Regions from separate parts of the Bradyrhizobium sp. 6(2017) genome, predicted to be linked through region 3. Evidence: predicted binding sites of a transcription regulator. Region 3 holds the regulator's gene; each other region holds the start of a gene.

Region 1 (7,637 bases), 2.4 Mb from region 3:
TCATTAAACCTCTGATCGAAGACGCCATGCGCATGACCAGCGGCCCCTTCATCGCCCGCAAGGCGGCCGCGCCGCAGCAGCGGCAGGATACGCCGATGCCCCGCAAGCAAACTCGCGACGCGCATACCCAAGACAAGCAAACTCAAGACGAGCAAACTCACGACGCGATCGCAGCCTTGCGCGACGAGGCCGCCGCTTGCCGCGCCTGCCCGCTATGGAAGGACGCGACGCAAACCGTGTTCGGCGAAGGACCGCAAGGCGCGACGCTGATGCTGGTCGGCGAACAGCCCGGCGACAAGGAAGATCTCGCCGGCCATCCTTTCGTCGGTCCCGCCGGGCAGATGCTCGATCGCGCGCTTGAGGAAGCCGGCATCGCGCGCGCCAAGGTCTACATCACCAATGCGGTGAAACACTTCAAGTTCGTGCCGCGCGGCAAGATCCGCCTGCACCAGAAGCCGGGCACGCCGGAAATCCGCGCCTGCCGGCAGTGGTATGAGCGCGAGCTCGCCGCCATCAAGCCGGAACTGGTGGTGGCGCTCGGCGCCACGGCCGCGCAGAGCGTGCTCGGCAAGATCACACCTATCCACAGGAACCGCGGCCAGCTGATCGAGCATGACGGAACCAGGGTGCTGGTCACCGTACACCCGTCCTATCTATTGCGGCTGCCCGACGAGAAAGCCAAGGCGCTGGAATATCAACGCTTTATCGACGATCTGAAAATCGCCGCAAATCAGCTGCGCAATTCAGCCCACGCGGCTTGAGTTCCGGGGGAACTGCAGGATCACACTTCAACGTGAAATTGTTCAAAACGCTGATAAATCCCTACAACCTTGAATTGATCCGTGATACCCTCACGTGTCTACGGGCATCGGGCGTCATGTTCACGCCATGACGTACCCTGAGGCGGGCGCGCTGCGCGGTTTGCTAGCCCCGATCGTGCGGCGCGCCACCTCATCCTCACTCCCGAAACAGCCGTCCTGGACCGACGATGCGCACGAATGATCGTGCGATATCCACCGCGCGCGCCAGTCCCGTCGTGTCCGTATTCGCGGGACTGTTCAAACGATTTCAAAGAGAAGCAGCAAGATTCAGCGCATGACGCATGGCGCGGATTCAAGCACCTGCTTGCGCTGCGCAAAACAACGTTGAGCTTGTCATCTAACCTTCAACTCCATCAGTCAAAAATGCCCCTCCAACTACGAGGGGCGTCAAAATGACCGACATTACACTCAATTCATCGCTGGCCGATGGAGCGCCGATACAGCCGGCGTCGCGGCCCAATCTCGACAAGGGTTTTAACCCGCTCACGATGATCATCTTCTTCGGCATCCTTGCCGCGGGACTTTTGTACGTTGCCTACAGCATCTATTCGGACGTCGACGCCACCGGCACCAGGGTCACCTCCTACCTGCCCTACTTGCTGCTGCTGGTCGCGCTGTTGATCGCGCTCGGCTTCGAGTTCGTGAATGGCTTCCACGACACCGCCAATGCGGTGGCCACCGTGATCTACACCCACTCGCTGCCGGCGGAAGCTGCGGTGATGTGGTCCGGCCTGTTCAACTTCCTCGGCGTCTTGACCTCGACCGGCGCGGTGGCGTTCGGCATCGTCTCGCTGCTGCCGGTGGAATTGATCCTGCAGGTTGGCTCCGGCGCCGGCTTTGCCATGGTGTTCGCGCTGTTGATCGCCGCGATCCTGTGGAATCTCGGCACCTGGTATTTCGGCCTGCCCGCCTCCTCCTCGCACACGCTGATCGGCTCGATCATCGGCGTCGGCGTCGCCAACGCGCTGTTGCGCGGCCGTGACGGCACCTCGGGCGTGGATTGGGGCAAGGCCACCGAGATCGGCTACGCGCTTCTGCTGTCGCCGCTGGTCGGCTTTATCTGCGCCGCCGGGCTGCTGCTGCTGCTGAAGATGATCATCAGGAACCCGGCGCTCTACGCCGCGCCGGAAGGCAACAAGGCGCCCCCGCTCTGGATCCGCGGCCTGCTGATCCTGACCTGCACCGGCGTTAGCTTCGCCCACGGCTCCAACGACGGCCAGAAGGGCATGGGCCTGATCATGCTGATCCTGATCGGCACCGTGCCGACCGCCTACGCGCTGAACCGCGCGCTGCCGGAGAGCCAGGTGGCCCAGTTCCAGAAGACCTCGGAGGCCGCCTCCAAGGTGGTCGCGGCCAAGGGCGCCGGCCACAGCATCATCGGCGATCCCCGCCCGGCGGTGACCCAATACGTCTCGTCGCACCACATCAGCGAAGGCACCTATCCCTCGCTGTCGGTGCTGGTGAAGGACGTCGGCGACCAGGTGCAGAAGTACGGTTCGCTGAACAAGGTGCCGGCGGAAGTCGTCGGCAACACCCGTAACGACATGTACCTGACCTCGGAGGCGATCCGCTTCCTGATGAAGGACAAGGAAAACGACCTCAGCAAGGAAGAGGTCGCGACCCTGAACGCCTACAAGGCCTCGCTCGACAGCGCCACCAAATTCATCCCAACCTGGGTGAAGGTTGCGGTCGCGATCGCGCTCGGCCTCGGCACCATGATCGGCTGGAAGCGCATCGTCATCACGGTCGGCGAGAAGATCGGCAAGACCCATCTCACCTACGCACAGGGTGCATCGGCCGAACTCGTTGCCGCCGCCACCATCGGCGCCGCCGACATGTTCGGCCTGCCGGTCTCGACCACACACGTGCTGTCGTCAGGCGTCGCCGGCGCGATGGCGGCCAACGGCTCCGGCCTCCAGGTCGCCACCATCAGAAACATGGTGATGGCCTGGGTGCTGACGCTCCCCGCCGCGATCCTGCTGTCGGGCTGCCTCTACGTGATCTTCTCGCGGGTGTTCTGACCCGCGAGAGCCGCGGCGGCTCTGGCAAGACACGCAAGAAACACGCAAGGCCCGCGCCGCCAGCGCGGGCCTTGCTGCGTGATGGAGGACGTTTCGCGACGGCCGTCTTCAAAGACTGCGGCTCAGGCAGCACAAGCCCGGGCGTCCTCGGCGAGCAGGCCGCGCGCCCATTTGTGCAGGCCGGATTTGGCCGTCCTGGCGCTCCAGTACATGTCGATCGAGATCGGCACGCGGAACTGCAGCGCAGCGACATGCAGGCCGCCGCGCATCGCCCGCGCCAGATGATGCGGGGTGGTCGCGACCAGCTTTGTGCCGGCGATGATGCGCTCCAGGCTGTCATGGTTCGGAAGGCTGACCAACGGCTCGATCTCGATCTGCTTCGCCTTCAGTGCCTCGAGATAAAGCGGCTGCCACTCGCCGCTGTGGGTGATGAAGACATGCTCGGCCTTCGCATAGGCCGACAGCGCGATCCGGCCGCGCGCCAGCGGATTGGCCGGATCCATCACGCAGACATAGTGATCGGTGAGGATGTGGCGCCTAAAGAAGCTCTCGCCGACGATCCCGACCGGGCCGAGCACGATGTCGCACTGGTTCTGCTTGAGATGGACGTCGCCGTGGCCGGCGGCGTCGAGCAGGACAAGACGAACGAGCGGCGCGCCGGCCCGCAGCCGCGCGCTGAATTGCGGGATCAAGGTTTGGCGTTCGTGGTAGTTGCAGGAGATCGTCACGCTCCCCTCGGCCGTCGCCGGATCGAATTCCGCCGGTGCGGCGAGCCCGTCGATCTCGCCGATCATGTCCCGCGCCGAGCCGACCAGTGCCGCGCAGCGCTCCGTGGCGGTCACGCCGTTGCCGTTGCGGACGAACAGCGGGTCACGGAGCGCGCCACGCAGCCGCTCGATCGCGTAACTGATCGTGGACTGGTTGACGTCGAGCCGCTTGGCTGCCGCAGAGAACGACTGCAAATCGTACACCAGCACCAGCGTCCGCAAGGTCCCGATGTCGATCGGATCGATCGAGGAATTGGCCACCACGCTGCACCTCCCGTATTGCTGGCGGCCAAGCCTATCACGAGGTCATGCAAGATTTCGATTGGCCTGATCGACCCCATCGAATTGAGCGATTGCGCACCCGACGCTAGCCTTGGCGAAGAGGCGTTCCCGGGAAGACCAATGACCAGCACCGTGCCTGTCGTCACCGACATCGCGTATCAGGACCTGCTCGACGACCCCTACCCGGTCTTCCGCCGCCTGCGCGAGATGGCGCCGGCGGTCTTCGTCGAATCCGCCCGCCTGACGCTGGTGACGCGCTTCGATGACATCACGCGGATCGAGCGTGACCCCGCGACCTACTCGGCCGACAATCCCGCCTCGCTGGTCAACAGAGTGATGGGGCCGACCTTCATGCGCAAGGACGGTGCCGAGCACGCGATCGGCCGCAAGGCGATCGAGCCCTCGTTTCGTCCTGCCACCATCAAGGAGTATTGGGCGCCCAAATTCACCGCAATCGCGGAGACACTGATCGGCGACCTCTCCGCGGCCGACGAGGCCGATCTGTTCGCCGCGCTTGCGGCGCCGATGGCCTCGCTCAGCCTGCTGGCGATGATCGGCTTTCGCGAGATGCCGTGCAGATCCTGGCCGAGTGGTCGCAGGCGCTGATCGACGGCGCGGGCAATTATGCCGCAGATGCCGAGATCGAGCGCAAGGCGATGCAGGCGAGCGCCGATGTCGATACCGCGATCGACGCGGCGCTCGAACTTCACCGCAGCAATCCAAATCCCTCGATCCTGTCCTCGATGGTCAATGCCGATCCGCAGATGCCGATCGAAGCCATCCGCGCCAACATCAAGGTGATCATCGGCGGCGGACTGAACGAGCCGCGCGACGCGATCCTGACCCTCGTGCTCGGCCTGCTGGAAAATCCCGTGCAGAAGGACAGCGTGCTGGCGAAGCCGGAGCTATGGCCGTCAGCGCTCGAGGAGGCGGTGCGCTGGATCTCGCCGATCGGCATGTATCCGCGCCGCGTCACCCGCAGCGTCGATCTCTCCGGCGCCGCGCTGCCCGAGGGCCTTCAGATCGGCCTGTGCGTCGGCGCAGCGAACCGCGACGGCAGCCGCTTCGCCGATCCCGATCGTTTCGACGTGACGCGGCCAAAGCAATCGCATCTGGCGTTCGGCGCCGGACCGCATTTCTGCGCCGGCACCTGGGTGTCGCGGCTCACCGTCGGCAAGATCGTGGCGCCGATGCTGTTCGAACGCCTGCGCAATCTGCGCCTCCGCGAGGAGGCTCCGCCGGTTGTCCGCGGCTGGGTGTTCCGCGGTCCGGTGTCGTTGCCAGTGCGGTGGGATTCGTGACGAACGCGTCTGCGTCAGCGTAGCGCTGCGAACGCGCTCTTGCGGTCGCCTCAACTCCCGATGCTGCCGACCAGACGAGGGCGGCGGTGGTTTGCGAGCCCCTTCTCGGCCGCCAGGGCGCGCAGCCACTGGCGGAAGCTGATGACCTCGGGACAATCCGCGGTGCCTTCGGGCGCAATCAGCCAATCACCCAAACCGGATCCCTCATTGACCCGGTCGCAGCGATAGCCCGGATGGTGGCCAAGACCGCGGGCTATCAGCAGGTCGACCTTGCCCTCGACCAACTCGTGCAAGCCGGCGGGCTGCAGCACCCGCAAACCGATTTCCGCATGCGCGCTGCGAAACTCCGCCAGTTCGAGGCGACGCAGGTCGAAGCTGCCATGGACCCCCAACTGCAGCAGCACTGCACCTGCCGGTTTCATTTGCGAGGTCGCTTCCGCAATGCGACGGAAACCATCGGATATCCCGGGCAGGTAGGCCTGGCCGGCCGCCGTCAGGATGAGTTGCTTATGCAGCCGCTCGAACAGGTGCACGCCGAGGCGCGCCTCCAGCGCTTTCACCTGCTGCCCCACGGCGGCGGGCGTCACGTGCAGCTCGTGCGCGGCCAGCTTGAAGCTGAGATGCCGCGCGGCGGCTTCGAATGCGCGGAGCGCGTTGAGTGGTGGAAGGGCGTAGGTCATCGCACTGCAGTTTGACACCGATGGGCCGTGACCTTGCAATAGATTTTCTTGTGCTGGACCGAAGGAAACATGGTTTGCGCCGGCTTGGTGGCCGCAGCTACGGTTGGGTTGCAGCATTTGCGGAGATCCCATGCCTCACCGCCTCGATCATCTGGTTATCTGTGTCCACGATTTGGCGCAGGCCGCGCTGGACTGGCAGACGCTCGGCTTCAACCTGACGCCAACTGGTGTCCATCCCTTCGGAACCAGCAACCGCCTGGCGATGTTCGGGAACAATTTTCTGGAATTGCTGGCCGTCACCAATGTCGCAGCGATACCACCGGCCGAGAGCGGCCACTTCAACTTTGCCGCACATCAGCAGGATTTTCTCAGGAACGCTGAAGGGATGTCGATGCTGGCCTTGCACAGCACCGACGCACACGCCGACGCAGCACGCTTCCGCGCGATGCGCATCGGCGCTTATGCACCATTCGATTTCGGCCGTGACGCGGTGCTGCCGGGCGGCGGCACTGCCCGTGTCGCATTCTCACTGGCCTTTGCCACCGATGCCGCGATGCCCGGGATCGCCTTCTTTACCTGCCAGCAACGCCATCCGCCAGAACTGTTCTGGAAGGCGGAATACCAGCACCATCCCAACGGCGCCTTGCGCGTGATCGAGGTCGTCATGTCGGCGCCGGAGCCTGAGCAACATCGCGCGTTCCTCGAAAGCCTGACGGAGAGTGCGGCCGAGCACGCGCCCGGACAACTGACGGTCGGCGAGAGGGGCAATCGGATCACCGTGCTCGGTCCGTCTGAGATCGCGCGCCGGCTACCTGACGTCGTCGCCGATGGCTCGCCGCGCTTTTGCGCGGCGCGCGTGGCGGTCACCGATCTGGATGCGACCAGGCGGCTCTTGAAGAATAACGGCGTCGCGTTCCAGCTGATCGACAATGCGTTACTGATTGCACCCGCCGCGTCGCATGGCCTGGCTCTGGAATTCGTCGAACATGAGGAAATCTGACATGGCTCATCTCGTCCGTCACAATCCCGCTGCCGTCCACGCTCCCTCCAGCGGGTACAGCATGGGGCTGGAAGTTGGCCAGCACCGCCGGCTGCTGTTCATCAGCGGCCAGGTGCCGGAGAATTCCGACGGCAGCGTGCCCGAAGGGTTCGAGGCGCAATGCGAGCAGTCCTGGCGCAATGTCATCGAAGTGCTCACCTCCGCCGGCCTCGGCGTCGAGCATTTGGTCAAGATCAACACGTTCCTGACTGACAAGAGCCAGCTGGTCCCCAACCGCGCCATTCGCCGCAAGATGCTCGATGGAAACGAACCCGCATCGACGGTCATGATCGCCGAAACCGTCGACGGCAAATGGTTGCTGGAGATCGAGGCGATCGCTGCCGAGTGAAGCGCGGATGCCGAGGGTTTGATGAGAGAGGATGTCCAATGCCTGAGATCATCCATCCGTTTTACGAGTCGCATCGCGGTGCAATGGAGGTCGCCATGCGCCATCGCCTCGACCTTGCGGAGGCGATGTTGCGCGAGCGCGCGCATCTATCCGGAATTGCCGGGATCAGGCAGGAGGTGATGGACGAATTCGAAATCGTGCTCACCCAAATGCCTTATGTCGGAGGCGCCGCAAGTCGCATGAGCGATTTCTTCATGCGTCTGATCGGATTCATGGCTATCAGCCGCGTGCTTCGGCGACACGGCGTGTCGCTCTCGGTGATCGGCGAAATCGAGCGAGAAACCTACAAGGCGCAACTGCTCACGGTGCCCGAAGCA
Region 2 (7,637 bases), 1.0 Mb from region 3:
TCACGGTCCAGAACCGTCGCATCGGACGGGCGCCGTCGATCGCGGCGGCCTCGATCACGCTCTTCGGGATGCTCTGCAGGCCGGCGAGGAAGAACAGGAAATTGTAGGAGATCTGCTTCCAGGCCGCGGCGAGGATGATCAGCGCCGCCGCCTGGTCGCCGTTGAGCAGCGGATTCCAGTCGACACCCATGCCGCGCAGATAGCGCGACAGCACGCCGAGCGAGGGGTGCAGCATGAACACCCAGAGCACGCCGACCACCGGCGGAGCCACCGCGTACGGCCAGATCAGCAGCGTGCGGTAGAGCGTCGAGCCGCGCAGCGGCCTGTCGGCCATCACTGCAAGCAACAGTGCGAACGACAGTGAAGAGACCGCGATCGCGAACGAGAACGCGAAGGTCCTGACGATCGCGGCGAAATAGGCCGGCTCCTTGAACAGTTCGAGATAGTTCTCGAACCAGACGAAGCTGGTGGACAGGCCGAACGCGTCCTGCAGCAGGAAGGACTGGATCACCGCCTGCACGGCCGGCCAGTAGAAAAAGATCAGGACGATCGCGAGTTGCGGAGCAACCAGCGCGTAAGGCAACAGCTTTGATTGGAAAACCGCTTGCTTTTGCATGGTCTCGGCAAAAAGGGCAGGCCGCGAGGTTGCGGCCTGCCGGGGGATGGCCCTAAAGCGCGACGAGATTAGGTTGAATAAGTCGTCGCGCTTTAGCTCGTCGTTTGGGCATGATCTTTCCGGAAAACCGCTTCGCACTTTTCCGGATCATGCCGAAGGCATCATGTCAGCGGACGGCGGTCTTTTCAAACTGCCGCAGCATCTGGTTGCCGCGCTCGACGGCGGCGTCCAGCGCCTGCTTGGCGGTCTTCTTGCCGGCCAGCGCCTGCTCGATCTCCTCCGACCACATGTCGCGCAGTTGCACCATGTTGCCGAGGCGCAGACCGCGGGAATTCTCGGTCGGCTCCTTGTTGGTGAGCTCGAGCAGCGGGGTCTCGAGATAGGGCTGGTCCTTGTAGAAGCCCTCTTCCTTGGCCTTGGCATAGGCTGCCTTGGTGATCGGCAGATAGCCCGAAGCCTTGTGGATCCAGATCTGGCGGTCGGTGTCCGAGAGGAAGGTCAGGAACTTGGCCACGCCCTTGTATTCCTCGGCCGATTTGCCACCCATGACCCAGAGCGAGGCGCCGCCGATGATCGAGTTCTGCGGCGCGCCCTTGACGTCGGGATAGTACGGCATCGGCGCCGCGGTGAAATTGAACTTGGCCTGCGCCTTGACGTTGCCGAAGAAGGCCGACGAGGTCAGGTAGATCGGGCACTCGCCCGAGGTGAAGCGGCCTTCGCCGGTGTTGGTGCGGCCGGCATAGTCGTAGGTCTTGTCCTTCTGCAGCTCGACCAGATTCTCGAGGTGCTTGACCTGCAGCGGGCCGTTGAATTCGAGCACGGTGTCGAAGCCGTCGAGGCCGTTGGCCTTGCTGGCGAGCGGCACGTTGTGCCAGGCCGAGAGCTGCTCGAGATTGACCCAGGTGACCCAGGAGCCGGAGAAGCCGCAGGTGGCGTAGCCGGCCGCCTTCAGCTTCTTGGCGTCGTCGAACACTTGCGGCCAGGTCTTCGGGATCTCCGCGATGTTGGCCTTCTTCAGCGCGTCCAGATTGACCCACATCACGGTCGACGACGAGTTGAAGGGGAATGACAGCATCTCGCCCTTCGAGGTCGAGTAGTAGCCGGTGATCGCGGGCAGATAGACGCTGGGGTCGAACTTTTCTCCGGCATCGGCCATCAGCTTGTAGACCGGTTTGACGGCGCCGGTGGCGGCCATCATCGTCGCGGTGCCGACCTCGAACACCTGCATGATATGCGGCGCGTTGCCGGCGCGGAATGCGGCGATGCCGGCGTTCATGGTGTCGGCGTAGCCGCCCTTGTAGGTCGGGATGACCTTGTAATCGGATTGCGCGGCGTTGAAGTCGTTGGCCAGCTTGACGATGACGTCGTTGTTGGCGCCGGTCATCGCGTGCCACCACTGAATCTCGGTCACCGCAAATGCAGGCGACGCGAATGCAAGCGCGGCAGCGGCTGCCGCAGCAGCGCCGAGTCGTCGAAAGATCATCAAAACCCCTCCCGGTTGGAACGCCATCTTTCGTTGCGCGCGTTAACAGCGCCGGATGACGTTCAAATGACCGTATAAACGAAAGTCATGGTAGAGGGGAAGCCGAAGCAAAGGGAAGCGGTAAAAAAGGCGGAGATTGCGACCGCGTCCGTGCGGTGCAACGCCGGACGCGACGTTGCACCGCAGAGCAGGCGTGAGGATTAACGTTTGCGCTGGGGACCGCAGACCACGCCCTTCTCAACCAGGCCGCTGATCTCGTCCCTGGAGTAGCCGAACTCGCCGAGCACTTCCGCGGCGTGCTGGCTGAACTTCGGCGGCGTGCGGCGCAGGCTCGGCTTGGTGCGTTCGAGGCGGATTGGCGAGGCGACGCCCTTGTACCAATCCTTCTCGATGACGTCGCCGCGGTGGATCGTGTGTGGGTTGGTCAACGCCTGGTCGATCTTCTGCACCGGGCCTGCCGGCAGGCCGGCTGCGAGCAGCCGGTTGCACAGTGGCTCGGCCTCGTGCTGGCTGAACACCGCGGCAAGCTCCGCCCGCAGCGCATCGCGGTTGGCGATGCGGTCCTTGTTGCGGGCAAAGCGCGGATCGGTGCCGAGCTCGGGCTTGCCGATTTCCTTGGCGAGCTTGCGGAAGGTGCCGTCATTGCCGACGCCGATGAAGATGTTGTCGGTCTTGGTCGGGAAGATCGCGTAGGGCACGAGGTTGGGATGCTCGTTGCCCGTGAGCGACGGCGGCTTGCCATGCATGAAATAGTTCGCGGTGTGCGGATGCATGATCGCAAGCCCGGTCTCGTACAGCGTGGTCTCGATGAACTGGCCGAGCCCGGAGCGCTGCCGCTCCGACAGCGCCATCAGGATGCCGATCGCGGCATAGAGACCGGTGGTGATGTCGACCAGCGGCACGCCGATGCGCATCGGGCCGCTCTCGGCTGAGCCGGTCGCCGCGATCATGCCGGTCATCGCCTGGATGATCGCGTCATAGCCGGGATTGCCGCCGCGCGGGCCGTCGGCGCCGAAGCCGGAGATCCGGCAATGCACGAGGCGCGGAAATTTCGCGCGCAGCACCTCGTTGCCGATGCCCCATTTGTCGAGCGTGCCCGGCTTGAAATTCTCGATCAGCACGTCGGCGGTCTCGAGCATCTTCATCAGCACGACGCGTCCGCCCTCGGAGGCGAGGTCGACGCCGATCGAGCGCTTGTTGCGGTTGATGCCGACGAAATAGGCCGCGTCTTCGTCGTGGAAGGGAGGGCCCCAGTCGCGCACCTCGTCGCCGGCGGGCGGCTCGACCTTGATCACGTCGGCGCCGTGGTCGGCGAGGATCTGGGTGCAATACGGGCCGCCGAGCACGCGCGTCAGATCGATCAAGCGCAGTCCGGTCATCGCACCCGTCACCGCTGGGGTATTCATGGAAGCAACCTTCGCTCAGTTGGGACTCAAAAACGAGGTCCCAGAGCTAACGGTCTTCGCGCGGGGCAGCAATGCTCCCGTCTGCGCAGGCCCATGCAGCGGGCCGCGCCTGCGTTCGCCAAGCGAACTGGCATTCGAAATGCAATGCCCTCAAATGAAAAAGTCCGCTCAAATGCAATGGTCCGCCACGCTGATGTGGCGGACCATTGGGCGGAAGGCGAATTAGACGACGCTCAGCTTGACGTCGACATTGCCGCGGGTCGCGTTGGAATAGGGGCACACCTGGTGGGCCTTTTCGACCAGCGCTTCGGCCTCATTGCGGGGAAGGCCGGGCAGCGAGACGGCGAGCTCGACGGCGAGGCCGAAGCCGCCTGCCGAGCGCGGGCCGATACCGACCGTCGAGGTCACCGAGGCATCCGCGGGAACCTTCGGGCCGCCTTGCGAGGCCACGAACTTCATGGCGCCGATGAAGCAGGCGGCATAGCCGGCCGCGAATAGCTGCTCCGGATTGTTGCCGGCGCCACCGCCGCCGCCGAGCTCCTTCGGGGTGGTGAGCTTGACGTCGAGCGCGCCGTCGAGCGTCGCCGCATGGCCGTCGCGGCCGCCGGTTGCCTTGGCGCTGGTCTTGTAGAGCACGTTCACAGACATGGTGGTCTCCCTTGGGTTTGGACTTCGGTGGACTTGAGTTCGTGTTCGACGAGGCATATATTGCACGCAATTAGATTGCACACAATATAAAATATGCGGCCTCACATTTAATTGTTCGCAATTGAATCCCGGCTCCCGTGAGCCCAGAATGACCCGGAAACGAGATGGATTCGATGGGAATCATGGTCAGGAAACCAACGGCGGCGGATCAGGCGCTGCGGCTCGACAACCAGATCTGCTTTGCGGTCTATTCGACCGCACACGCCTTCAACCGCGTCTACAAGCCGCTGCTCGACCGGCTTGGGCTGACCTATCCGCAGTATCTCGTGATGCTGGCGCTGTGGGAGCGCGACGACGTGCCGGTGAAGCACCTCGGCGAGCGCCTGTTCCTGGATTCCGGCACGCTGACGCCGCTGCTCAAGCGGCTCGAGGCGGCCGAACTGATCAAGCGGACCCGCAGCACCGAGGACGAGCGCCAGGTCCTGATCGCGCTGACGGCGCAGGGCCACGCGCTGCGCGAAAAGGCCAAGGCCGTTCCGCAGTCGATCCTCGCGGCCTCGGACTGCACGGTCGGCGAGTTACTGGCGATGAAGGATGAGATCGTCGCGCTGCGCGACCGGCTGAATGCAGTGCTGGGGGAGTAGGGGGAGCTGTCAGAGGCGCTTATTGGTGAAGGCGCGGCCGCTGTGGGATTTAAGGTATTTCTCGAATGCCAGGGCTTTGTACTTGTCCGGGAATGCGCAGTACCAAACGAGTTGCCAGGGCCTGAACTTTGAGGTGTGCGCGGATTTGCCGGCATTGTGCTCGGGAATCCGTCGTTTCAGATCCTCGGTGGCACCAACATCTTCCTGATCAGGGAAGTTGGTGCTGCGGATGATGTACACGTACCACATTCGCATCCGCTGGAGCCGGATGGGGATAGAACCCTTGGCAGTCCGTCTTCGCCCTTCGGGCTACGCCGGACACCACGCTTCGCCCTTCAGGCAACTCGTGGCTGCGCCACGCGTAGCCCGAAGGGCGAAGCGTGGTGGAGCCAGGCGGGATCGAACCGCCGACCTCTTGCATGCCATGCAAGCGCTCTCCCAGCTGAGCTATGGCCCCTTATCCAGTTGGGATGACCCTGGGGGATCGATCCCGGCCCGCGCGGCCTAAGCGACTCGCGCGGCAGCACCGTTGATCATAGATCGGCGCCGATCTCAAGTCTCTTCATCACCGCCGACGTCACCAATGATATCGGTCACGTCCTCATCGCCCTCTTCCTCGTCGGCGATGAAGGTCGAATCGTCGTCGTCATCGTCATCGATGGTCTCATCGACCTCGATATCGTCCTCGGATTCGGGAACCACGGCCTTGACCTTACCGGTGTTCTCCTCGGCATCGGCCTCCTCGAGCGAGACCAATTCCTCGGTCTCGGCCGCCTCGGGCATCTCGGCGGCGGTCGCAGGCGAACTGACGGTGGCGCCACGGCCTCGCGGCGGGGCCACGGGTGCGATCGGCACGACCTCGCCGGTGTAGGGCGAGATCACCGGATTCTTGTTGAGGTCGTAGAACTTCTTGCCCGTGGTCGGGCAAATACGCTTGGTTCCGAGCTCGGACTTGGCCAACGTGGTCATCCCAGAATTTTGCTGAAAAACGGTGCTTCACTTGGCTAGTTGAGCCGCCGCTGTCAATAGCGGTTTGCGCGCAAGTGACGGGCGCGTGACGCGGTGTTGCCTATGTGATACCTGCCGCGGCGCGAGAGGACACAATCTTGGCCCATTCTGACACCCCGACCCCGCTGGAATCGCGCGCCTGCGGCCCCCTGGCCGGCAAAGTCCGCGTTCCCGGCGATAAATCGATCTCCCACCGTGCGCTGATCCTGGGGGCGCTTTCGGTGGGCGAAACCCGCATTTCCGGCCTGCTGGAGGGCGAGGACGTCCTCAATACCGCCAAATCCATGCGCGCATTGGGCGCCAAGGTGGAGCGGACGGCCCCGTTTACCTGGTCGGTCGCAGGCGTCGGCGTCGGCGGCTTCGCCCAGCCCACAGCCGCGCTCGATTTTGGCAATTCCGGCACCGGCTGCCGCCTGGTGATGGGCGCGGTGGCCGGCTGTCCGATCGCGGCCATCTTCGACGGCGACGCCTCGCTGCGCACGCGGCCGATGCGCCGCATCCTCGACCCGCTGGAATTGATGGGCGCCCGGACCAGCGACATCAGGGAGGGCGGCCGGCTGCCGCTCACCCTGCATGGCGCCCGCTATCCGGTGCCGATCGTCTACAAGACGCCGGTCGCCTCGGCCCAGATCAAGTCCGCGGTGCTGCTGGCGGGGCTGTCCGCGCCCGGCATTACCACCGTGATCGAGCAGGAGGCGAGCCGCGACCATACCGAGCTGATGCTGAAGCATTTCGGTGCCGAGATCTCCTCGGAGACGGAAGGCAGTCATGGCCGGAGGATCACGCTGAACGGCGAGCCCGAGCTGCACGGGGCCGATGTCGTGGTGCCCGCTGATCCGTCCTCGGCGTCGTTCCCGATCGTGGCGGCGCTGATCGTTGAGGGATCCGACGTGGTGTTCTCCGACGTGATGACCAATCCGCTGCGCACCGGGCTGTTCACCACGCTGCGCGAAATGGGCGCCTCGATCGAGGAGAGCGATGTGCGCGGCGATGCCGGCGAGCCGATGGCGCAATTGCGCGTGCGCGCCTCGAAGCTGAAGGGCGTCGAGGTGCCGCCGGAGCGCGCGCCGTCGATGATCGACGAATATCTGGTGCTGGCGGTTGCGGCCGCCTTCGCCGAGGGCACCACGATCATGCGCGGCCTGCAGGAGCTGCGCGTCAAGGAATCTGACCGGCTTGAAGCCACCGCCGACATGCTGCGGGTCAATGGGGTCAAGGTCGAGGTCTCCGGCGACGACCTGATCGTCGAGGGCCGCGGCCATGTTCCGGGCGGCGGCCTGGTCGCGACCCATATGGACCACCGCATCGCGATGTCGGCGCTGGTGATGGGCTGCGCGTCCGATCGGCCGGTCAAGATCGACGACACCGGCTTCATCGCCACCAGTTTTCCGGATTTCATTCCGATGATGCGCGCGCTCGGAGCTGACTTCGCATGATCATCGCCATCGACGGACCCGCCGCCTCGGGCAAGGGCACGCTCGGCAAGCGGCTCGCCCACCACTACGGCTATCGCCATCTCGACACCGGCGTGATCTACCGCGCGGTGGCCTATGCCATGATCGCCGCCGGTGCCGATCTCGGCGACAAGGTGCTGGCGGTGGCCGCGGCGCTCGAGCTCGATCCCGAAAAATTCGGCAATCCGATCCTGAAGACCCAGAAGGTCGGCGATGCCGCCTCGGTGGTGTCGGCCATTCCCGAGGTGCGCGAGGTGCTGGTGAATTTCCAGCGCCAATTCGCCGCCGATCCGCCCGGTGCGGTGCTCGATGGGCGCGACATCGGCACCGTGATCTGTCCGAATGCCGACGTGAAGATCTTCGTGGTTGCCGACCCCC
Region 3 (7,637 bases):
GGTCCTGAAGGAGGCCGCCTACGGCATGGGCTGCACCACCTGGGAAGTCGTCCGCAGCGTCGTGATCCCCTACACCCGGGTCGGCGTGATCGGCGGCGTCATGCTGGCGCTCGGCCGCGCACTCGGCGAGACCATGGCGGTGACCTTCATCATCGGCAACTCGTTCCGCATCTCGTCGTCGATCTTCGCGCCGGGCACCACGATCTCGGCCGCGATCGCCTCCGAATTCGCCGAGAGCGACGGCCTGCACCAGTCCGGCCTGATCCTGCTCGGCTTGCTGCTGTTCGTGCTGACCTTCTTCGTGCTCGCCGGCGCGCGATTGATGCTGATGCGGCTTGAAACGAAGGCGGGGAAGTAACGCCATGAACCCGATCTACAAATCCCGCCGCCGCAGCGACATCGTCATCCGCGCACTCTGCGTCGGCGCGGCGTTGTTCGGCGTCACCTGGCTGGCGCTGATCCTGTTCACTCTGCTCTACAACGGCCTCGCCGGCCTCAGCGTGCAGCTGTTCACCCAGAACACGCCGCCGCCCGGCTCGACCGAAGGCGGTCTGCTCAACGCCATCGTCGGCTCGGTCATCATGACCGTGATCGGCGTCGGTATCGGTGCGCCGCTCGGCCTGTTCGCCGGCACCTACCTCGCCGAATACGGCAAGAACGACAAGCTCACCTCGGTGATCCGCTTCATCAACGACATCCTGCTCAGCGCGCCCTCGATCATCATCGGCCTGTTCATCTATGGCGCGGTGGTGGTGCCGATGCGCGGCTTCTCGGCGATCGCAGGCGCGCTCGCGCTCGCTGTGATCGTGATCCCGGTGGTGCTGCGCACCACCGAGGACATGCTGCTGCTGGTGCCCAATCCGCTGCGCGAGGCAGCCTCCGCGCTCGGCCTGCCGCGCTCGCTGGTGATCAAGCGGATCGCTTATCGTGCAGCGCGATCCGGTCTGATCACCGGCGTGCTGCTGGCGACCGCCCGCGTTGCCGGCGAAACCGCGCCGCTGCTGTTCACCGCGCTGTCGAACCAGTTCTTCAGCTGGGATTTGACCAAGACGATGGCCAACCTGCCGGTGACCATCAACAATTTCGTGCAGAGTCCCTACGCCTACTGGAAAGAGCTGGCGTGGAGCGGTGCGCTGCTCATCACATTCACTGTGCTCGCGCTGAACATCGGCGCGCGCATCCTTGGTGCCGAAAGGGCCGCAAAATGACCGAGCTTTCCGTCTCCACGACTGTCGCGAGCCACGTTCCCCAGGTGCCGCTGCCGGAAGCGCCGCCGAAAGTCACGGTGCGCAACCTCAACTTCTATTACGGCGAGCACCACGCGCTGAAGAACATCAACCTGACGCTCGGCACCAACCGCGTCACGGCGTTCATCGGCCCGTCCGGCTGCGGCAAGTCGACCCTGCTGCGCATCTTCAACCGGATGTACGATCTCTATCCGGGTCAGCGCGCGGTCGGCCAGCTGATGCTGGACCAGACCAACATTCTCGATCCCAAGCTCGACCTCAATCTGCTGCGTGCGCGGGTCGGCATGGTGTTCCAGAAGCCGACGCCGTTCCCGATGACGATCTACGAGAACATCGCCTTCGGCATCCGCCTCTACGAGAAGATCTCGAAGTCCGAGATGGACGACCGGGTCGAGAAGGCGCTCCGCGGCGGCGCGCTGTGGAACGAGGTCAAGGACAAGCTGAACGCTTCCGGCCTGTCGCTCTCCGGCGGCCAGCAGCAGCGGCTGTGCATCGCGCGCACCGTGGCGGTGCGTCCCGAGGTGATCCTGTTCGACGAGCCGTGCTCGGCGCTCGACCCGATCTCGACCGCCAAGGTCGAGGAGCTGATCCAGGAGCTCTCCGAGGATTACACGATCGCGATCGTCACCCACAACATGCAGCAGGCGGCGCGCGTCTCCGACAAGACCGCCTTCATGTATCTCGGCGAGCTGATCGAGTTCGACGACACCAACAAGATCTTCACCTCGCCGAGCGATCGACGCACGCAGGACTACATCACCGGCCGGTTCGGCTGAGGAGACAAGCGATGGCTTCTGAACATACCGCCAAGGCATTCGACAGCGACCTGCAGGAGTTGACCCGCCTGGTCGCCGAGATGGGCGGCCTCGTCGAGCGCATGATCACCGAGTCGGTCGACGCGCTGATCCGCCGCGACGTCGCGCTGGGCAAGCGCGTGGTCGCCGCCGACATCGAGATCGACAATCTGCAGCGCGTCATCGAAGAGCGCGCGGTGCTGACGATCGCTCGCCGCCAGCCGATGGCGATCGACCTGCGCGAGATCGTCAGCGCGATGCGCGTCGCGACTGACCTCGAGCGGATCGGCGACCTCGCCAAGAACATGGGCAAGCGCGTCGCGGCGCTGGAGAGCGATTTCCAGCCGCTGAAGCTGATCCGCGGCCTCGAGCACATGACCGACCTCGTGCTGTCGCAGGTCAAGTCGGTGCTCGACGCCTATGCCGCGCACGATCTGCCGGCGGCGATGAACGTCTGGAAGGGCGACGAGGAGGTCGATGCGATCTGCACCTCGCTGTTCCGCGAACTGCTCACCTACATGATGGAGGATCCGCGCAACATCTCGTTCTGCATCCATCTGATGTTCTGCGCCAAGAACATCGAGCGGATCGGCGACCACGCCACCAATATCGCCGAGACCGTGTTCTACATGATCGAGGGCCAGCAGATCACCGACAAGCGTCCGAAGGGCGATATGACCAATTTCGCCACCACGGTGCCGGGCAACTAGGGCATGATCCGCATCGGCGGAACCGGATTGTCGTCGCGACAAACCGTTTCCCACGGGGAATATGCTCAGGGGTTGAGTGTTTCGGTTTGCGTTTGGGCAACGGATCACCACAGAGAAAGAACTTAGACCGATGAGCGCACGCATTCTGGTAGTCGAAGACGAGGAAGCGCTGACGACACTGTTGCGCTACAACCTCGATGCGGAAGGCTACGACGTCGAAACGGTGGGACGCGGCGACGACGCCGACACCAGGTTGAAGGAGCGCATCCCCGACCTCGTTGTGCTGGACTGGATGCTGCCGGGCCTGTCCGGCATCGAACTGTGCCGCCGCCTGCGGGCGCGGCCCGAGACCAAGCAGCTTCCGATCATCATGCTGACCGCGCGCGGCGAGGAGAGTGAGCGCGTGCGCGGGCTTGCCACCGGCGCCGACGATTACATCGTCAAGCCGTTCTCGGTGCCCGAGCTGCTGGCGCGGGTGAAGGGCTTGCTGCGCCGTGCGAGCCCGGAGCGGCTTGCCACCGTGCTGACCTATGGCGATATCGAACTCGACCGCGAGAAGCGCCGCGTGGCGCGCTCCGGCCGCCCGATCGATCTCGGGCCGACCGAATATCGTCTGCTCGAATTCTTCCTCGAGCATCCCGGCCGGGTGTTCAGCCGCGAGCAGCTGCTCGACAGCGTCTGGGGCCGCGACATCTATATCGACGAGCGCACCGTCGACGTGCATATCGGCCGCCTGCGTAAGTTGCTCAATCCGGGCCGCGAGCAGGATCCGATCCGCACCGTGCGCGGCGCCGGCTACGCGCTCGACGACCGCTTCGCGAAGGCCGAGCCGCAGCCGTAACGGCCGTGTGGCATTCATAAACCGCAACACGTTGTCGTCCCGGCGAAAGCCGGGACCCATACGCCGCGGCCGGCGCAATCGGCACGCGGCCAGACGGCTTTCAAACAACACCCATTCGTGGTTATGGGTCCCGGCCTGCGCCGGGACGACGCCGGTGATGCATCCGGGCTACGGTTCTCACAAAAAAATCCCCGCTTTCACGGGGATTTCTTTTTCAGTCCTACGCCAGTTTCCCGAGTGCTCACTTGATCTGCGGTTTCGCCGACGGCCGGCGGCGATCGCCGGCGGGCTGGTAGGCGACGCGCGAGTGGTGTGCGCAATAGGGCAGGCCGCCGAGCGCCTTGCCGCCGCAGAAGAAGAATTCCGGGCTCGATGGATCGCCGACCGGCCAGTGGCAGGTGGCTTCGTTCAGCTCGAGCAGCGACAGCCGCTGGCTCATCGGCACCACGTTGTCGTAGGAGATCGGATCGGGCTCCATCTCGACCTCGAAGGCATGCGCCAGCGCGGTGTTGCCGCGCGAGACCGGACGCGCCACCCGCATCATGTGCTGGGCGGGGCGGGCCTTGCGCTGCCGCGGCGCGGCCGTGGAGGGGGCCTTGGCGCGGCCGGAGAGGCCGAGCCGATGCACTTTGCCGATCACGGCATTTCGCGTCACATTGCCAAGTTCCGCGGCGATCTGGCTGGCCGAGAGGCCAGACTCCCAGAGCTTCTTCAGCTGCTCGACGCGATCGTCGGACCAGGTCAATACAGTCATCGCATTCTTCCTTTCGCATGGCGCCGGCCAGTCATTGGAGCGACGCTGCGAGCCAAATCCGGGTCAAAATCCCAGCGGCCAGAATCCCTTAGCCCTCGCCGGGCGCGGTCTTGCGCCCGAACGTTTACGTGTGACACGAAGGCTACTTAGAGGGTCCAGTACTGCCGCACGAGATGTCGTACCCGACAGGCCAAACGCTACAATATGGCGTGACTCTGGCGCAAGAGTCCGCGGCCGTGCGTCCACATGTTCCCACAAAGTTAAGCACTGTAATGAGGCTTTTCCACCGCACCGGAATGCTCCGGATTGCGCTCGTTTCGCATCGCAGGAAGGCCGGCAAAGGCCGGCTCCTGGCGATTGACACCTACTGGCCGCAGCATAGAATGGCTGCACGTGCCGCCCGCAAAGGCGGCCGTTTTGTTTTCCGAAGCTGGCCGTTGCTGCACTGGCGTCAAGGCGCGCACGGCAATTGTCGGCTTCAAACCGGCAGTGAACGCCATGACCAACAGCGCCTCGTCGCATCTGCTCCCCGTCTTCGCCCGGGTCGATCTCGGCTTCGAGCGCGGTGAGGGCGCCTGGCTGATCGCAACCAACGGCGACCGCTATCTCGACTTCACCTCGGGCGTTGCGGTGAACGCGCTCGGGCACGCGCATCCGCATCTGGTCCAGGCGCTGCAGGAACAGGCGACCAAGCTCTGGCACATGTCGAACCTGTTCAAGAGCCCGGACGGCGAGGCGCTGGCCGCCCGGCTGTGCGAGCAGAGCTTTGCCGACTTCGTGTTCTTCTGCAATTCCGGCGCAGAGGCGATGGAGGGCGTGATCAAGCTGGTCCGCCATTATCACTTCTCCAAGGGCCATCCCGAGCGCTACCGCATCATCACCTTCGAAGGCGCCTTCCACGGCCGCACGCTGGGCACGCTGGCTGCGACCGGCTCGCCAAAATATCTCGAGGGTTTTGGCCCGCCGATGGACGGCTTCGACCAGGTGCCGCACGGCGACATCGAGGCCGTCAAGAAAGCGATCGGCCCGCACACTGCCGGCATCCTGATCGAGCCGGTGCAGGGCGAGGGCGGCGTGCGCTCGGCGCCGCAGGCGTTCTTCAAGGCGCTGCGCGCGCTCTGCGACGAGCATGGCCTGCTGCTCGCATTCGACGAGGTGCAGACCGGTATGGGCCGCACGGGCGATCTTTTCGCCTACAAGCGCACCGGCGTGACCCCTGACGTGATGTCGCTGGCGAAGGCGCTCGGCGGCGGCTTCCCGATCGGCGCGGTGCTGGCGAGCGCCAAGGCGGCTGAGGGCATGGCGCCGGGTTCGCACGGCTCGACCTTCGGCGGCAATCCGCTGGCGGTCGCCGCGGCCAATGCCGTGCTCGACGTGATGCTGAAACCCGGCTTCTTCGAGCACGTGCAGAAGATGTCGCTGCTGCTCAAGCAGAAGCTAGCCTCCGTCGTCGACCGCTATCCGTCCGTGCTGGCGGACGTGCGCGGCGAGGGGCTGTTGATCGGCGTCAAGGCCGTGGTGCCCTCCGGCGACCTGATCGTCGCGCTGCGTAACGAGAAGCTGCTCACCGTTGGCGCCGGCGACAATGTGGTGCGCTTCCTGGCGCCCCTGATCGTCACCGAGGCCGAGATCGACCAGTCGATCACAGCGCTCGAGCGCGCCTGCTCTGCGCTGGCGGCAACCCAGCCGAAGAAGGCGGCGGGATGATGAGCAAGCCTGTCCGCCACTTCCTCGACATCGACGAGGTGCCGCTCGCCGAGCTGCGCAACATGCTGTCCGCTGGCGCCGCCATGAAGGCGGCGCGGAAGGCGCATGAGAAGGGCAGGAAGCCGCTTGAGGGCAAGACGCTGGCGATGATCTTCGAGCGCCCGTCGACCCGCACAAGGGTGTCGTTCGACGTCGGCATGCGCCAGCTCGGCGGTGAAGCCATCATGCTGACCGGCGCCGAGATGCAGCTCGGCCGCGGCGAGACCATTGCCGACACCGCGCGCGTGCTGTCGCGCTATGTCGATGCGATCATGATCCGCATCCTCAACCATGACGCGCTGCTCGAGCTCGCGGCGCATGCCACCGTGCCTGTGATCAACGGCCTGACTCGGCGTTCACATCCCTGCCAGGTGATGGCCGACCTCATGACCTATGAGGAAAATCGCGGTTCGATCGAGGGCAAGACGGTGGCCTGGACCGGCGACGATAACAACGTGCTGGCCTCCTGGGCGCACGCCGCCGAGCGCTTCAAGTTCCAGCTCAATGTCGCGACCCCGCCGGAGCTCTCGCCGAAGAAGCCGATGCGCGACTGGATCAAGGCGACCGGCGCTCCGATCGTGCTCGGCACCGATCCGGAAGCCGCCGTGCGCGGCGCCGACTGCGTCGTCACCGACACCTGGGTGTCGATGGGCGACAAGGAGGGCGAGCACCGCCACAACGTGCTGAAGCCCTATCAGGTCAATGCCAAGCTGATGTCGCTCGCTAAGCCGGACGCACTGTTCATGCACTGCCTGCCCGCGCATCGCGGCGAGGAGGTCACCGACGAGGTGATCGACGGCCCGCAATCCGTGGTGTTCGACGAGGCGGAAAACCGCCTGCATGCGCAGAAGGGCATTCTGGCCTGGTGTTTCGACGCGGTCGCGTAGTCGTAGGTCACTAACGTTGTCGTCCCGGGCAAGCGCAGCGCGACCCGGGACCCATAACCACCGCTGTCAATTGTTGTGAAGGCTGGGGCCTCAGCTGGATGCATCAACCGACAGTGGTGGTTATGGGTCCTGCCCCAGTGCGCAATTGCGCACAAGGCAGGGACGAAGAGTTCGCGTTTAGCTCAACCCCTTTATTTCATGGTTCGAGACCCCAGATAGAGCGCCATGGTTTCACAATCCCCTGACATCAAAATCACGCCCGAGGCGCCGGTTCGCGCGCCGTCAGCGGTTCCTGTCGACGATGCCGTGCTGGCCTTCGAGGTCGGCGCGCTGGATCTGCGCGGCCGGCTGACCCGGCTCGGCCCCGCGCTCGACGAGATCCTGCACAAGCACGATTATCCGCCCGCGGTGGGCAAGCTGCTCGGCGAGGCCATCGTGCTGACCACGCTGCTCGGCTCGTCGGTCAAGTTCGAGGGCCGTTTCATCCTGCAGACCCGGACCGATGGTCCGGTCTCGCTGCTGATCGTCGATTTCCAGGCGCCCGACCGGCTGCGTGCCTATGCGCGTTACGACGAGGCGCGCCTCAAGACTGGTCAGAGCTCGGGCGAGCTGCTTGGCAAAGGCCATCTCGCGATGACCATCGACCAGGGCGCGAACA
Region 4 (7,637 bases), 4.7 Mb from region 3:
CATGCCGGTCTCGCGGGTCGGCACCGCGTCGAGGTCGAGGTCGACGCCGAGGTCACCCTTGGCGCCCATCTCGACCGCCGAGCAGGTCAGGCCCGCCGCGCCCATGTCCTGGATCGCGATCACGCAACCTTTTTCCATGATCTCGAGGCAGGCTTCGAGCAGCAGCTTTTCGGCGAAGGGATCGCCGACCTGCACGGTCGGGCGCTTCTCCTCGGAGGCGTCGTCGAACTCGGCCGAGGCCATCGAGGCGCCGTGAATGCCGTCGCGGCCGGTCTTGGAGCCGAGATAGACGATCGGCATGTTCACGCCGGAGGCCGCTGCATAGAAGATCTTGTCGGCATCGGCGAGGCCGACCGCCATCGCGTTGACCAGGATGTTGCCGTCATAGCGGGTGTGGAAGCGCACCTGGCCGCCGACCGTCGGCACGCCGAACGAATTGCCGTAGCCGCCGACGCCCGCCACCACGCCCGACACCAGGTTCCGGGTCTTGGGATGCTCGGGCGCGCCAAAGCTCAGCGCGTTAAGGCAGGCGATCGGCCGCGCGCCCATGGTGAAGACGTCGCGCAGGATGCCGCCGACGCCGGTGGTCGCGCCCTGATAGGGCTCGATGTAGCTCGGGTGGTTGTGGCTCTCCATCTTGAAGACCACCGCCTGGCCGTCGCCGATATCGATCACCCCGGCATTCTCGCCGGGGCCCTGGATCACCCAAGGCGCCTGGGTGGGCAGACCGCGCAGATGGATCCGGGACGACTTGTACGAGCAATGCTCGTTCCACATTGCCGAGAAGATGCCGAGCTCGGTGAAGGTCGGAACCCGCCCGATCAGCTTGAGGATACGCTCGTACTCGTCCGGCTTCAGCCCGTGGGCGGCGACGAGTTCGGGGGTGATCTGGGGCTCGTTCTTGGGGGCGTTCATGGGTCCCTTAATAGGTAGATCGAACGGGGGCGAAAAGGCCTTTTACGGGGCATTTTCGGCCTGTCCAGAGCTTTACGGCGGCCCGGGGTTCGCACCGGGATTTGCACAATGGGGATGGATCGGATTTAAGGACCCGAACCCGATAATTGAAGGCCATATTTCGTGAACGAGCTCGCCAAGACCGCATTCAACCGCCGCCCCGACCTCCATGTCGAAACCGAGGGCGAATTCGCCGGCTGGCGGACCTGGACCCGGGACAATTTCGAGACCCATACCGGCCCTTTTTACCACCGCATGGACGAGAACGGCCGCATCAGCTGCGCGTTCCGGGTCGCCAAGAGGCACCTCAACGGCTCCGGCAATGTCCATGGCGGCTGCTTCATGACCTTTGCCGATTACTGCCTGTTCGCGCTGGCCGGCTCGGTTCTCCAGGGCCCCGGCGTCACGGTGTCATTCGCCTCGGAATTCCTCGACGCGGCCCGCGAGGGCGACCTGATCGAATGCACCGGCGAGGTCACCCGCGCCGGCATGTCGCTGATCTTCGTGCGGGGCATGCTGACCTCGGCCAAGCGGCCGCTGTTCACCTTCTCCGGCACCATCAAGCGGGTGAAGCGCAAGGCGCCGGCACAGACACCCGTGTGAGGCTCGCCAGAGCCTTTTCCGTTCCGATTGAATCGGAACGGGGCTCCAGATTTTTATTTTGACGCGTTTTCTTCACGCGAACCGGTGCCCACTTCGCTCGGAAACGCTTTCGATCTGTGGACGCCCGCCGTCATCCGGCCGTTACATCGGCACGATTGAATCGAAAGCGCAGCTCTAGCTCGTTGTGTTCTCGCGCGTTCTTTGCGTGAAGCAATCAAACTGCAGTTGTGACACGACGACGCACTGTCGTTGCGTCGTCGCGCACGCGTCACATGCGCGTCAGCCAAGCCCCTGAAGATTGCTGAACGGTTTCCGTATGTGCAATCGCGCAGCGAGGTTGGGGCATTCTCATGAAATTGAAGACGTTTGTTTCCGTCACGTCGGCGATGTCGCTTGTCGCATCGTTAGCGTGCGTTGCAACTCCGGCGTGCGCCGGTCAGGACGGCGACAATGGCGATCGCGGCTTCGGCGATTCGCGCGATCATGATCATGATCATGACGGCGACCATCATGGCCGCAAGCCGCGCGTGGTGATGATCTCGCTCGACGGCGCCAAGCCCGATTTCATCCAGAAATTCATCGAGGAAGGCGTGCTGCCGCGCGACGGCGGCCTCGCCCGGCTCTCACGGCGCGGCGCAGTGGCGCTGCAGAACGTGACGGCGTCACCGTCGCTCACCGCAGTGTCACATATTGCGATCGCGACCGGCTCGACGGCGGTCCATAACGACATCCCCTCGAACACATTCGAGCCGATCGTCGGCCCTATCACGGGCAGCATCAGCGGCTTTGCGGCGCCGATCGGCGGCTACAGCGAGAGCCCGCTCGGGCCGTCGCCGCACCCGACGGCACAGCCCCTGTGGGTGCAACTGCGCCAGCAGGGCAAGAAGGTCATCACGGCGACCTGGCCCGGCGGCGACGGCGCCGACATCTCCATCAACAACACCGTGGTGCAGCCGGCGCAGCCCACCCGCATCACCGACTTCACGGTCCCGTTCGGCGCGTTCGGCGGCATCGGGGCCCAGGGCTTCTCGCTGTCGCGCAGCGACTTCACGGCCGATCCGTCCATCGTGGCGGCGCTACAGGCCGCGGGCCATTTCTCGTTCAGCCCGGTGCTGGTGACCTTGGCACCGATCGAGACGTTCTCGTGCTCCTCGGCGGCGAGTGCGACCTGCACCGGCGCGTCGACGCTCGACGTCAAATATTCGATCCGCGTCGCTGCCATCGACACCACCAACGATCGCAAGGTGAACTACGACACGCTGGTGTTCTTCGATGCCAACCGCGGCATCACCGCGGGACCGTTCCACGCGCCGTCGACCGGACCGGCCTACGTCAAGTTCGGCGGCGAGAACGCACCGTTCTTCTTCGAGGGCAGCGGGGCGAAGGTCGGTGCTGCGTACTTCGTCTCGGCGCTGTCCCCCGACCTCTCGGTGGTGCGCTTTGCCCGCTACGGCGCCAACTTCATCCCGCGCAACACGCCGGTCCTCGCCGATGTCGACGACATCAACAACAACATCGGATTCTGGCGTCCGCAGGCCGACTTCCGCATTCCGGAGCGGCTGAGCCCCGGCTTCACCAACTTCCCCGACGTCGAGATCGAGACGATGTTCGAGGACATGGTGAAGACCTTCGTGCGCTACCAGGCCAATATCGGCGAACGCGCGATCAAGACCCATCCGGACGCCGACCTGGTGATGGTCTATATCGAGCAGCCCGACGGCTCCGAGCACCAGTTCCTGCTCACCGATCCGCGCCAGGGCACTAATCCAAAGGACCCGAATTCGATCGGCGCCAACCAGGACCCCGCCAAGGTCAAGCGATACGCGTCCTACATCCGTTTCGCCTACCAGACGGCTGACAGGGCGGTGAAGCAGATTGCCGATGCGGCGGGCCGTGACAGCAACGTGATCGTGGTGTCGGACCACGGCTTCGCGCCATTCCACACCTCGGTCAATCTCACCAACATCCTGCGCAATGCCGGTATCGACACCAGCAAGGTCGGGATCCGCACCTCCGGTCCGGCCGCCGACATCTACGTCAACCTGCAGAACCGTGAGCTCGGCGGCACTGTCGATCTGGCGACCTACCGGACCCTGGTGGCGCAGATCACGGATGCGGTGAAGAACGCGGTCGACCCCAATGCGCGCTTCAACTACTCGCTCAAGGACCAGCGCATCTTCACCGTCGTCGAGACCCGGCCGCTGCAATGCGACGCCGGAACCGGACAGTGCCTCAGCAAGACCGTCGGCCAGGATTACGGTGACGTGTTCGCGCTGATGGCGCCCGGCTACAATTTCGACGGCATCCAGAATCCCGGCGTCGCGCGCCAGGGCGACGCGCCGTTCAGCGCGGCCACCACCGCGCTGTCGATGCCGAACTTCTATGGCGCCCATGGTCACGACCCCGAGCTTCCGGTGATGAGCGCAACCTTCATCGCCGCGGGTCCGCAGATCCGCCACGACAGTGTGGTGCGGCACATGCGCAATATCGACGTGGCGCCGACCATCATGCAGATCCTGGGCACGACGCCGCACCAGGTCGATGGCGAGGTGCTGCGCGAGGTCCTGCGCTAGGATTGCATGCAGACGTCAAGCGATGGACGCGAGCTCCGGCGTCCATCGATCGTTCTAAAGCGTTTTCGAGCGAAGTGGGACCGGTTCGCGTGAAGAAAACGCGTCAAAAGAAGCCAAAGCTTCGGTTCTGATTCAATCAGAACCGAAAGCTTGGGCCATCAGCGCTTTCCGGGCACCGCCGCCGACGCCGTCAGCGCCTCGAAATTGTGCTGCCAATACAGCTCGATCTGCTCGACCAGCGTGACTGGCAAGGGAACGTAGTTGAGCAATTGCGCCTGAGGCTTGCCGCTTTCCAGTGACCAGCGCAGGAAGTCGATCGCGGTCGCCGACCTGTCGGGCGATTTCGGCTGCTTGTGCATCAGCACGAAGGTCGTTGCCGTGATCGGATACGCGTCCTCCCCCGGGGCGTTGGTCAGGACCAGGTAGAAATCCTGCGTCGTTGTCCAGTCCGCACTTGAAGCCGCAGCCTGGAACGATGCAGCGTCCGGGGTAACGAAATTCCCGGCGCTGTTCTGCACCAGACCGAAGGAAATCCGGTCGAGCCGTTGCAACGCATAAGAGTATTCAAGATAGCCAATCGCTCCGGGAATCAGGCCGACAAGCGAGGCGACGCCGTCATTGCCCTTGCCGCCGAGCCCGACGGGCCATTCGACCGACGTGCCCTCTCCGACGCTGGCCTTCCACTGCGCGCTGACCTTCGAGAGATAGTTCGACCAATTGAACGTCGTCCCTGAGCCGTCGATCCGATGCACGACGGTGATCGCCGTGCGCGGCAGCTTCAGATCGGGATTGACGGCTTGAATGGCCGGGTCGTTCCAGGATCTGACCTTGCCGAGATAGATGTCAGCAAGCAGTTGTCCGGTGAATTGCATCTGGCCCGGCTTGACGCCCTCGATGTTGACCACAGGCACGACGCCTCCGATCACAATCGGGAATTGCACCATGCCGAGCTTATCGAGCTCTTTCGGATCAAGCGGCATATCGCTTGTCCCGAAATCGACGGCCGCCTTCTTGATCAGGCCGACGCCGATGCTCGAGCCCACCGACTGATAGCTGACGTCGTTGCCGGTCTTTGCCTTGTAGCCGGCGATCCATTTCGCCATCACGGGCGACACGAAGGTTGAGCCCGCACCCTTCGTCTCCGCAGCCAAGCATTGCGTTGCGACGACCAGAGCAGTGAAAATGATCGGTAATCTGAAATGCTTCGTCATGCGCTCGAGCCTAGCAGGACGAGCGGTAATTCCGTGTGGGCCAGGTCACAAAACTGTAACAAGGGCCGGAGCCCCAAATGGTGGTTGGCGCCGCCGGTCCCGCGCCGCGCCCGGGCGCAGCTGCAAACCGCCGAGCGGAATATCGACGCAAATTCAAAGCCCTAGCCTTTCGCCCCACCGCCAAGCTACATTCGCTCCGTCGCGCGCCCAATGCGCGAAGGGAGCCAATCAAGGTGCCGAAGAGCACAGCGAAGACGGGCAGCGTGACGGCTTCCGCGATCACACCCACTCCGTCGACGTCTGCGCCGGGCGCACGCGGCTGGCGCGACTATGCGCTGCTCGTGGCGCTGGCCTGCTGCTGGAGCTCGACCTATCCGCTGACCAAGATCGGGCTCGGCTCGATCCCGCCGGTCACCTTCATCTCGGCGCGCTCGCTGGTCGCCGCAGCCTTCCTGCTCGTGGTGCTGCGGATCCGCGGTATCCGCATCCCGACCGACCTCAAGGCCTGGAAGCTGTTCGCCTTCCAGCAGACCATCAACTCGACGATCCCGTTCCTGGTGATCACCTGGGCGCAGCTCTATGTGCCGGCCTCCAACACCGTGGTGCTGGCCTCGACGACGCCGATCTTCGCCTTCCTGATCACCTGGGCGATCACGCGGCACGAGCCCGCCTCGCTGCTCAAGCTGGCCGGCGCGATCCTCGGCCTCGCCGGCACGGTCGCGATCATCGGCCTCGACGCGCTCTCAGGCTTCGGCAAGGAGATCTTTGCCGAGATCGCGATCCTGCTCGCGACCGTGTCGTTCGCCTGCGCCACGATCTTCGGACTGCGGCTGTCGGATTACGATCTGATGGTGGTCGCGGCCGGCTCGCTGTTGTTCGGCGGAACCGTGCTGCTGCCGGTCGCCCTGATCATCGACCATCCCTGGACGCTGCACCCGACGCCGCAGGCGCTGGTCGCAACCGTCGTCATGGGCATCTTCTCGAGCGCGTTCGGGTTGATGCTGTTCTACATGTGCCTCACCCGGCTCGGCACGCTCACCACCAATGCGCAGGGTTATCTGCGCATTCCGATCGGCGTTGCGCTGTCCGTGCTGCTGCTCGGCGAATCCGTGCCGTCGAACCTGGCGCTCGGCCTCGTGCTGGTCATGGCCGGCGTCGCCGCGATGACGGTGCCGGCTGAGGCCATCAAGCGCTGGCTGCGCAAGCTGTAGCCGCGGGCATTTGTACACACAGCTCTATCGTCGTCATTGCGAGGAGCTCGCGACAAAACTGCAAAGCAATTTTGCGCTGAAGCGACGAAGCAATCCATCTTTCCGCGTATGCGGTGCGGTGGATTGCTTCGCTTCGCTCGCAATGACGAGTCGCATCCATTCAACGGCCGCTCATGCAGACAGCTGCTTCCCGGCGATCGAGAGCCACTCGGCCTGCGCGTCGCGCAGATATTTCGGCGCGCGCCGCATCTGGATCAACAGCTCGTTGAACACCATGCGCGCCTCGGCGGTGCGGCCGACCAGCTGCAACAACAGGCCATAGCGGACCCGCGCCTCGGCGCCGGGAACTGCGTGACCGCCTGATATTCCTCCAGCGCCTCGTCGAGCCGGCCGATCTCGGCGAGCGAACGGGCATAGAGCAGATGCCCTTCGGCGGACTCGAAATCCGGCCAGCGCTCGCGCAGGGCGTCGAGCGTCGCCAGTGCTTCAGCCGGCTGCTTGCGGGCGAACTGCGCCTCCGCCTTGGCCAGCGCGTAGGCCGGATCGTCGCCCTGCGGCAAGCCCAAGACGTGGTCGTAGTGGCTCTCGGCCTCCTCGAAGCGCCCGACATTCTGGCACTCCGCGGCCAGCGCCGCTCGGTTGGCGATGGTATCGGATGTCGCAAGCCGGTCCGACAGTTCGCGATAGCGCTTCTCCGGATCGAGCCGGTTGGCGACGCGCTTGCGCGCCTGCGCGGCGCCCGGTCCGCCCCACCATTCCGGGATCAACTCGACGACGATATAGGCGAGCGCGCCGATCAGCGGCACCATCAGGATGATGAAGGCCCAGGGCTGCAGGCGCCCGGTGCGCGCGGCGTGATAGATCAGCGAGATGTCGAGCAGCAAAATGACCAATGCAACAGGCATTGCGGATCCCCGCGAAGCGCACAGTTCATCCAAATCGCCTCCGTCATAACGTGCCCTTTACGCTGCGACAATCCTCGGTTGTTGCGCCGGCCGCCTTAGCGTGAAGAGATCGTGAAGCGGAAGCCGCTATGCTGGATTGGTCTCTGACGGAACCGGGCAGGTTCACGGCGCCGCGCACCG

The links. Region 3 encodes PhoB, which activates phosphate uptake and scavenging genes when phosphate is short. Its sites were predicted from a motif close to TGTCATNNANCTGTCAT; they were not measured.
Region 1: a site for PhoB is predicted at 1,153-1,169, ahead of G6P99_RS16330 (inorganic phosphate transporter). Genes of this name have one in related genera too.
Region 2: a site for PhoB is predicted at 2,155-2,171, ahead of ugpB (sn-glycerol-3-phosphate ABC transporter substrate-binding protein UgpB). Genes of this name have one in related genera too.
Region 4: a site for PhoB is predicted at 5,385-5,401, ahead of pstS (phosphate ABC transporter substrate-binding protein PstS). Genes of this name have one in related genera too.

What each region holds. Positions count from the first base shown of each region.
Region 1 covers NZ_CP049289.2:3,496,632-3,504,268, reverse strand. Annotated here, with positions in the region: gene G6P99_RS16335 (UdgX family uracil-DNA binding protein) at 1-761, shown strand, start outside; gene G6P99_RS16330 (inorganic phosphate transporter) at 1,214-2,842, shown strand; gene G6P99_RS16325 (LysR family transcriptional regulator) at 2,965-3,873, opposite strand; gene G6P99_RS16320 (hypothetical protein) at 4,012-4,497, shown strand; gene G6P99_RS16315 (cytochrome P450) at 4,464-5,192, shown strand; gene G6P99_RS16310 (LysR family transcriptional regulator) at 5,243-5,872, opposite strand; gene G6P99_RS16305 (VOC family protein) at 6,045-6,872, shown strand; gene G6P99_RS16300 (RidA family protein) at 6,874-7,260, shown strand; gene G6P99_RS16295 (L-2-amino-thiazoline-4-carboxylic acid hydrolase) at 7,299-7,637, shown strand, end outside.
Region 2 covers NZ_CP049289.2:111,993-119,629, reverse strand. Annotated here, with positions in the region: gene ugpA (sn-glycerol-3-phosphate ABC transporter permease UgpA) at 1-616, opposite strand, end outside; gene ugpB (sn-glycerol-3-phosphate ABC transporter substrate-binding protein UgpB) at 783-2,099, opposite strand; gene G6P99_RS00520 (CaiB/BaiF CoA transferase family protein) at 2,300-3,505, opposite strand; gene G6P99_RS00515 (organic hydroperoxide resistance protein) at 3,728-4,153, opposite strand; gene G6P99_RS00510 (MarR family winged helix-turn-helix transcriptional regulator) at 4,336-4,797, shown strand; gene G6P99_RS00505 (GIY-YIG nuclease family protein) at 4,807-5,046, opposite strand; tRNA gene G6P99_RS00500 (tRNA-Ala) at 5,179-5,254, opposite strand; gene G6P99_RS00495 (TIGR02300 family protein) at 5,350-5,757, opposite strand; gene aroA (3-phosphoshikimate 1-carboxyvinyltransferase) at 5,904-7,241, shown strand; gene cmk ((d)CMP kinase) at 7,238-7,637, shown strand, end outside.
Region 3 covers NZ_CP049289.2:1,137,227-1,144,863, forward strand. Annotated here, with positions in the region: gene pstC (phosphate ABC transporter permease subunit PstC) at 1-358, shown strand, start outside; gene pstA (phosphate ABC transporter permease PstA) at 363-1,208, shown strand; gene pstB (phosphate ABC transporter ATP-binding protein PstB) at 1,205-2,023, shown strand; gene phoU (phosphate signaling complex protein PhoU) at 2,035-2,751, shown strand; gene phoB (phosphate regulon transcriptional regulator PhoB) at 2,882-3,592, shown strand; gene G6P99_RS05345 (GcrA family cell cycle regulator) at 3,834-4,346, opposite strand; gene G6P99_RS05350 (hypothetical protein) at 4,607-4,846, opposite strand; gene G6P99_RS05355 (aspartate aminotransferase family protein) at 4,845-6,053, shown strand; gene argF (ornithine carbamoyltransferase) at 6,053-6,979, shown strand; gene G6P99_RS05365 (Hsp33 family molecular chaperone) at 7,205-7,637, shown strand, end outside.
Region 4 covers NZ_CP049289.2:6,426,055-6,433,691, forward strand. Annotated here, with positions in the region: gene purL (phosphoribosylformylglycinamidine synthase subunit PurL) at 1-915, opposite strand, end outside; gene G6P99_RS30400 (PaaI family thioesterase) at 1,078-1,557, shown strand; gene G6P99_RS30405 (alkaline phosphatase family protein) at 1,908-4,130, shown strand; gene pstS (phosphate ABC transporter substrate-binding protein PstS) at 4,289-5,341, opposite strand; gene G6P99_RS30415 (DMT family transporter) at 5,575-6,552, shown strand; gene G6P99_RS30420 (tetratricopeptide repeat protein) at 6,807-7,457, opposite strand.